2 regions of the Streptococcus sp. SN3 genome follow, and region 2 is predicted to be linked to the other one. Evidence: predicted binding sites of a transcription regulator. Region 2 holds the regulator's gene; the other holds the start of a gene.

Region 1 (3,419 bases), on a different contig from region 2:
CGAATAAAATACTGGAAACAAAAGCTAAAAAGAGCAGGAAAACACTTGGCTTACTCAGAACATCTGCCACCCAAGTCATATGAATCAAATCTGTAATCATATAGAAAGTGTTGGGGAAGAAAAGCAACCACAAGAGGAAAAGAAGAGGATAAGCCCACTTCTGCTTCTTGAATAAAAGCGTCAAGACAGCTGCATCATAGCTGATTAAGGCCAAGGTCATATTCCAGATGAGATAGGTCGGACCGCCATTTAGAGATTGGATATAGATAAAAAAGGCAATCATCAGAAAAAGAGCATGAATCATGATCGGTTTACGCATACGAAAAGCTCCTCCTTGCTGTGTCATAATTGTGGCTGACTAGAGCACCATTATAACATAAGTCGTGTTATTTACACTGAATTCTGTTATAATAGTCTGTATTATCACTGAAAAGAGACTCACATGACAAAAAAAGTAATCGCTGTGGACTTGGACGGAACCTTGCTGGATTCTAACAGCAATTTATCTGACTTCACCAAAGAAACCATCAAAAAAATTTCCCAAAAGGGCCACAAGGTCATTATCACAACAGGCCGGCCCTACCGCATGGCTTTGAAATATTATAAAGAATTAGAGCTCAATACGCCCATGATCAACTTCAATGGCTCTTTGACTCACATTCCAGAAAAGAAATGGGACTTTGAAAAATCGCTGACGCTGGATAAGTCCTTTCTGCTGGATATGGTTAAGCGCAGGGATGAGATTGAAGCTGATTTCATTGCCGGCGAATACCGCAATAAATTCTATATCACCAATCCCAACGAGGAAATCGCTGATCCCAAGCTCTTTGGCATCGATGCTTTCAAACCAGAAAACCAGTTTCAAGCCAATTTGGTAACGGAGAATCCTAACGCCATTCTCCTGCAGACGCGAGCAGCTGACAAATATGCTCTGGCTGAGGAAATGAATGCTTTTTACCAGCATGAACTTTCCATCAACTCTTGGGGCGGACCACTCAACATTCTCGAGTGTGCTCCCAAAGGGGTCAACAAAGCCTTCGCCCTTCAGTACCTGCTTAATGTTCTCAATGTGGATCGCAAAAATCTGATTGCCTTTGGCGATGAGCAAAATGATACTGAGATGCTGTCCTTTGCTGGCACCGGCTATGCTATGAAAAATGCCAATACTGACCTGCTGCCCTACGCCGACCAGCAATTATCTTTGACCAATGACCAAGATGGCGTCGCCCACGAGCTCAACAAACTATTTTTATAAAAGTAGACAATTTGGCAAACTCTGTTTGAGAGTTTGTCTTTTCTTTTTTGTCTTCTCTCAACCTCAATCATGCTCGAAAGCTTTAAAAATCGGAGCTTATCCGCCGTATCATAGTTTTAAAGGTTACTTCTGCTTGAAATTGTAAGCGTTTGCTATTTGTTTGAGTTTGTGATATAATTAACATAATCAAAAACTAAATAACAGGAGGAAATTACTTATGAAAGCAGTTGTTGTAAATCCAGAAGGAACCAATGTCCAACTCATCGAAAATAAGGAACTTCGTCCTCTTGAAACAGGGGAAGCTCTCGTTGACATTGAATACTGCGGTGTCTGCCATACAGACCTTCACGTCGCGCATGGTGACTTTGGCAAGGTACCGGGCCGCGTTCTAGGACATGAAGGTATTGGTATTGTCAAAGAAATCGCTCCAGATGTAAAAAGCCTCAAAGTCGGAGACCGCGTCAGTGTCGCTTGGTTCTTTGAAGGCTGCGGCGCTTGTGAATACTGTACAACTGGCCGCGAAACCCTTTGCCGTACAGTAAAAAATGCTGGTTATTCTGTTGACGGTGGGATGGCAGAGCAATGTATCGTTACAGCCGACTATGCTGTCAAAGTTCCAGAAGGACTGGATCCTGCCCAAGCTTCTTCTATCACTTGTGCCGGTGTAACTACCTACAAGGCTATCAAAGAAGCCCAGCTGCAGCCAGGCCAATGGACAGTAATCTTTGGAGCAGGTGGTTTGGGTAACCTAGCGGTTCAATATGCCAAGAAAGTCTTTAATGCCCATGTAGTCGCTGTTGATATCAACAATGACAAGCTCGCTCTGGCCAAAGAAGTTGGTGCTGACATCGTCATCAACGGTCATGAAGTTGAAGATGTCGCTGCTCTTATCCAAGAAAAAACTGGCGGTGCTCATTCTGCCGTAGTAACAGCCGTTTCTAAAGTTGCCTTCAACCAAGCTGTTGACTCTGTTCGTGCTGGCGGTCGGGTAGTTGCCGTTGGATTACCATCTGAAATGATGGATCTCAGCATTGTCAAAACAGTTTTAGATGGCATTCAAGTCATCGGTTCCCTCGTTGGTACACGTAAGGACTTGGAAGAAGCCTTCCAGTTTGGTGCTGAAGGATTAGTGGTTCCTGTCGTTAAAAAACGCCCTGTTTCAGATGCAGTGGATGTCTTTGACGAAATGGAAGCGGGTACCATTCAGGGACGTATGGTCCTTGACTTCACACACTAATACTTTAAAGCATTTCAGTCCCAACATTTACCAAGCTCTTGGAAACATATGATGGGCAGACTTAATATTATTAGAAACTTTTGCCATTATAGATGGAGGCTAAAGACATAAGATGCGAATTCTTGTCTTTGGTCCTCCTCTTTCTTTTTTGATAAATAAACACTTTCTCAAACAAAATTCTCTTCTGTCATTTCAAAAGTCTCTTTCATATTATTTCAACGTTTTTTCATATATTAATCTGTTTTATTTTCTGTTTTCCTAATTTATTAAAACATTTCTATAGCTAAGGTTTGCTTATACCTATATTTATCAGGGTTCCAGCAAATACTGACATTTTTGAAAGAAAAAGTCGTTTTTAGGAACAAACGCTTGCATTTTTCATGAAAACGTTTTATAATAAACTTGCCTTAAAGTTTTCTTAAAACTTAAGTCAAACATTTTATAAGGAGGAATGTCAATAATGAGTATCGGAATCATTATTGCTAGCCACGGTGAATTTGCTGCTGGTATTCATCAATCAGGTTCTATGATTTTCGGTGAGCAGGAAAAAGTACAAGTTGTAACTTTCATGCCCAACGAAGGACCAGATGATCTCTATGCAAAGTTCAATGACGCTGTGGCTTCGTTTGATGCGGACGATGAAGTGTTGGTCTTGGCTGACCTTTGGAGTGGCTCTCCATTCAACCAAGCTAGCCGTGTCATGGGTGAAAATCCTGACCGCAAGTTCGCTATCATTACAGGCTTGAACCTGCCTATGCTGATTCAAGCTTATACAGAAAGGATGATGGATGCCAACGCCGGCGTTGAAGCTGTTGTTGCTAACATCATCAAAGAAGCTAAGGAAGGAGTCAAAGCTCTGCCTGAAGAGCTGAACCCTGCTGCTGAAGAAGCAAATGCTCCTGCTGCAGCTGCTCCAGTTGCCCAAGC
Region 2 (3,419 bases):
CAGTCAAAAATTAGCACAGAAGATGCAGCAGGAATTGGGAGATATGAGGCAGGAGTGCTTGGTTGCTATTTATCTTAATAGTCAAAATCAAATTTTGCACCAGCAAACCATTTTCATGGGGACGGTCAGCAGAAGCATTGCTGAGCCGAGAGAAATTCTCCACTACGCTCTCAAGCACCTGGCGACATCTATCATACTGGTACACAATCATCCATCTGGCTCAGTTGTTCCTAGCAGAAACGATGATGAAGTGACGCAGCATATGAAAGAAGCGTGTGAGATGATGGGCTTGGTTCTTTTAGATCATTTAATTGTGTCCAAGTCCAACTACTATAGCTACCGAGAAGAGACAGATATGATATAATTTGATTTACGTGAATATAAAAACTTCTATTCGTGTAGAACAGAAGTTTATCTAGGAATAGAGGCTTTTAAAGCATATTGACAACATAATCAAAGAGGGCTAAGTCTCCTTCTCTGGAGCCAAACAAGAACTCTGGGTGCCATTGGACACCAAGAAAAGGACTGCCGTCAGTAGAAGTGATGGCTTCAATAATCTTATCGCGAGGATCATAGGCGATGACTTCTAGGCCAGCCGCTAAATCCTTGATACTTTGGTGGTGGAAGGAGTTGATTTCAGATGCAGGGCCATAGATTTCGTGCAGAATAGAGCCATTTTTGGTCACCATGCTTTGAGTCGTGTACTCAGCAGAGCTATCTTGCCAATGATCTTCAATGTCTTGATGAAGAGTACCGCCCAGTGCGACATTATAAAGTTGGGTTCCGCGGCAGACGGTGAAGATTGGTTTATTTTGACGGCGGGCTTCCTTAATTAAAGCTAATTCAAAAATGTCTCGTTTGAGTAGATAATCATCGCTGTCAATGGCTTTTTCTTCTCCATAGAACTGGGGACATACATTCTGACCGCCTGTGATGATTAATTTGTCAACAATGGAAACATATTGTTTTGCCATTTCTTCATCACCGATTGGCAAAATCATTGGAATTCCGCCAACTTCTTTAACTCCCTCAACGAATCCAGTCGCTGTATAGCTCATATGTATGAAGTGATCGTCTGGGATTTCTCTTTCATTTCCGGTTATTCCAATAATTAGTTTACTCATCGAGTATTCAATACCTCTTTCAAATTAATGTTCATTTTTTCTCATGAAGTAGAGCAGAGTCTGCAGTTCGCTAGTCAGGTCAACATACTGAACGACCACGTCCTTAGGTAGGGATAGATTTACTGGCGAGAAGCAGAGAATACCTTTAACACCTGCTTGAACTAAGATAGATGCAACTTCTTGGGCTTTTACGCTAGGTACAGTTAGGATGGCAGTTTGCACATTTCCTGACTGTATTTTTTCTTTGATTTGGGAAATTCCATAGATAGGAATCCCATCGCTGGTTGTGCTGCCAACTTCTGGATGGTCATCTATGTCAAAAGCCATTACAACCTTCATTTTATTGCGCTCATGAAAACGATAGTGCAGCAGAGCTCGCCCCATGTTACCGACACCAACAATCATGACATTGGTGATAGCATTGTCATTCAAGAGGTCAGCAAAAAAGTTCATCAATTTCTTGACATCATAGCCAAATCCTCTGCGGCCAAGTTCACCGAAATAAGAAAAATCTCGTCTGACGGTAGCAGAGTCAATGCCAATAGCTTCAGCGATTTGCTTAGAGTTGGCTTTCTCAATCTTCTCAGCATTAAACCGTTTAAAAATACGATAGTAGAGCGACAGTCTCTTAGCAGTTGCTCGAGGAATTGTAGTATTTTTTTCAGTTTTCACAAAATCACAACCTTTCTAATTCTATTTTATAGGAAGTTTGTGAAAAAATCAACTAATTAAAGATGTTTAATGCACTAAAAAAGAAAAGAGTGAAAGTTTAAGTTATGTTGCAGTTGCGAAGAGATTAGTCCTGATAGGGAGTTAAGTCTAACTGGTACATCTGGCGGTACAAGTCTCCAATTAGCCCTGCAAAAGGCAGCTGGTGTCCCTTATACGTAACAGAAAGCACCTTGAGCGAGTCAGGAACTGTGACGCAGCCAGAGAAGGCTAGAAGAAATTCATCGAAGTCTTCATAGGTAAGTGACCGTTTCACCTTATATGAGTCCAAATAGGTCAGTTCAACCATCGTTAATCCTTTCCTTTGGTTCGATTAGTCATTGATATTTTCAAGAGTTCTAAGCAGAAGTCAAGCTTGTTTGGTCTTTTAAAGAGTCAAAACCAAAAAAGCAAAATTACGAGAATCTTGCTTATTGTGGTGTCTTTTCAAAAATGTTTCTTTCAACCAAGCTATCCATCAAGAAATAAAATTTTTGCTGGATAATGTGATGATCTTCTGATTTGAAAATATTGACCAAGCGCAGGCCTGATTTGTCAGTGATGTTGATTTTGAAACCATTCAAATCTTTATTGACGATGATTTTCAGCAGAAAACCATTTCCGCTGTTGGGAACAGATTCCAGCAGACGAGAGAGTTCATAGTTGCCAACCTTGCTTTCCGCGAAAGTATTGTCGCGTAAGGTAAATTTCTTGACATTTGGGTGAAGTGAATAGGTAAATTCACAGTTTGCTAAGCTAACAGATGTTTGAAAGGCCATCTTATCCTCCTAAAATTTCTTTTAATTTCTTTGTAAATAATTGAATATCTTGCAGAGTCGTCTGGTCCGAAGTACTGATTCGAATAGACTCATGCAAGCGGTTGGAATCCTTGCCATACATAGCCTGCAAGACATGACTGGGTTGTATAGCTCCGGCTGTGCAGGCTGAGCCTGTTGAAATGGAAAAGCCATTTAAATCCATTTGAAGCAGAAGCAAGTCATTTTTTTGATTGGGAAATCCCAAATTGATGACATATGGCAAGCTTGGCTGACTTTCATTTAAGTAAAAGTCGATATCCGATAAGTCAGTAAGTAAGCTGTTTTTTAAGTCTTGCGCATGCTCTATATTTTCCTCTAGGTATTCCATGCTCTCTGACAGAGCCGCCGCCATGGCTGTGATAGAGATTAGATTTTCAGTTCCGGCCCGGTGTTTTTCTTCCTGATCACCACCGTGCATGAAATTGTCAAAATCCATCTTCTTAGCATAAAGGAAACCAACGCCTTTGGGACCATGAAACTTATGAGCTGAAGCAGATAGAAAGTCAATTCCTAGCTCGTCAGGGTAGATGGGAAGTTTACCAATTGCTTGGACAGCATCAACGTGAAAAGCAGCAGGATGTTCTTGCAGTAATTTACCAATTTCCTTAATGGGAAGCATGGCACCTGTCTCGTTATTAACCGCCATGACGGACACAAGAATAGTGTCAGGTTTAAGAGCCTTCTCAATGTCTTCCGCTCGAATCTGACCATCCACTGGCTGAACAAAAGTAGCTTCGAAGCCGAATTTGTCTACTAAGTACTCCACCAC

What was found. Region 2 encodes Rex, which represses fermentation and respiration genes when NADH is low (regulators of the CRP and FNR family bind a similar motif). Its sites were predicted from a motif close to TTGTGAANTANTTCACAA; they were not measured.
Region 1: the regulator Rex is predicted to act here: its motif matches at 1,422-1,439, upstream of adhP (alcohol dehydrogenase AdhP).

Annotation. Positions count from the first base shown of each region.
Region 1 covers NZ_JAQFJF010000010.1:22,041-25,459, reverse strand. The annotation lists gene PCY71_RS13555 (DUF1361 domain-containing protein) at 1-346, opposite strand, end outside; gene PCY71_RS13550 (Cof-type HAD-IIB family hydrolase) at 443-1,255, shown strand; gene adhP (alcohol dehydrogenase AdhP) at 1,473-2,492, shown strand; gene PCY71_RS13540 (PTS sugar transporter subunit IIB) at 2,953-3,419, shown strand, end outside.
Region 2 covers NZ_JAQFJF010000001.1:426,847-430,265, reverse strand. The annotation lists gene radC (DNA repair protein RadC) at 1-364, shown strand, start outside; gene PCY71_RS01845 (gamma-glutamyl-gamma-aminobutyrate hydrolase family protein) at 432-1,124, opposite strand; gene PCY71_RS01840 (redox-sensing transcriptional repressor Rex) at 1,149-1,796, opposite strand; gene PCY71_RS01835 (DUF4649 family protein) at 1,921-2,142, opposite strand; gene PCY71_RS01830 (DUF1831 domain-containing protein) at 2,264-2,611, opposite strand; gene PCY71_RS01825 (cysteine desulfurase family protein) at 2,613-3,419, opposite strand, start outside.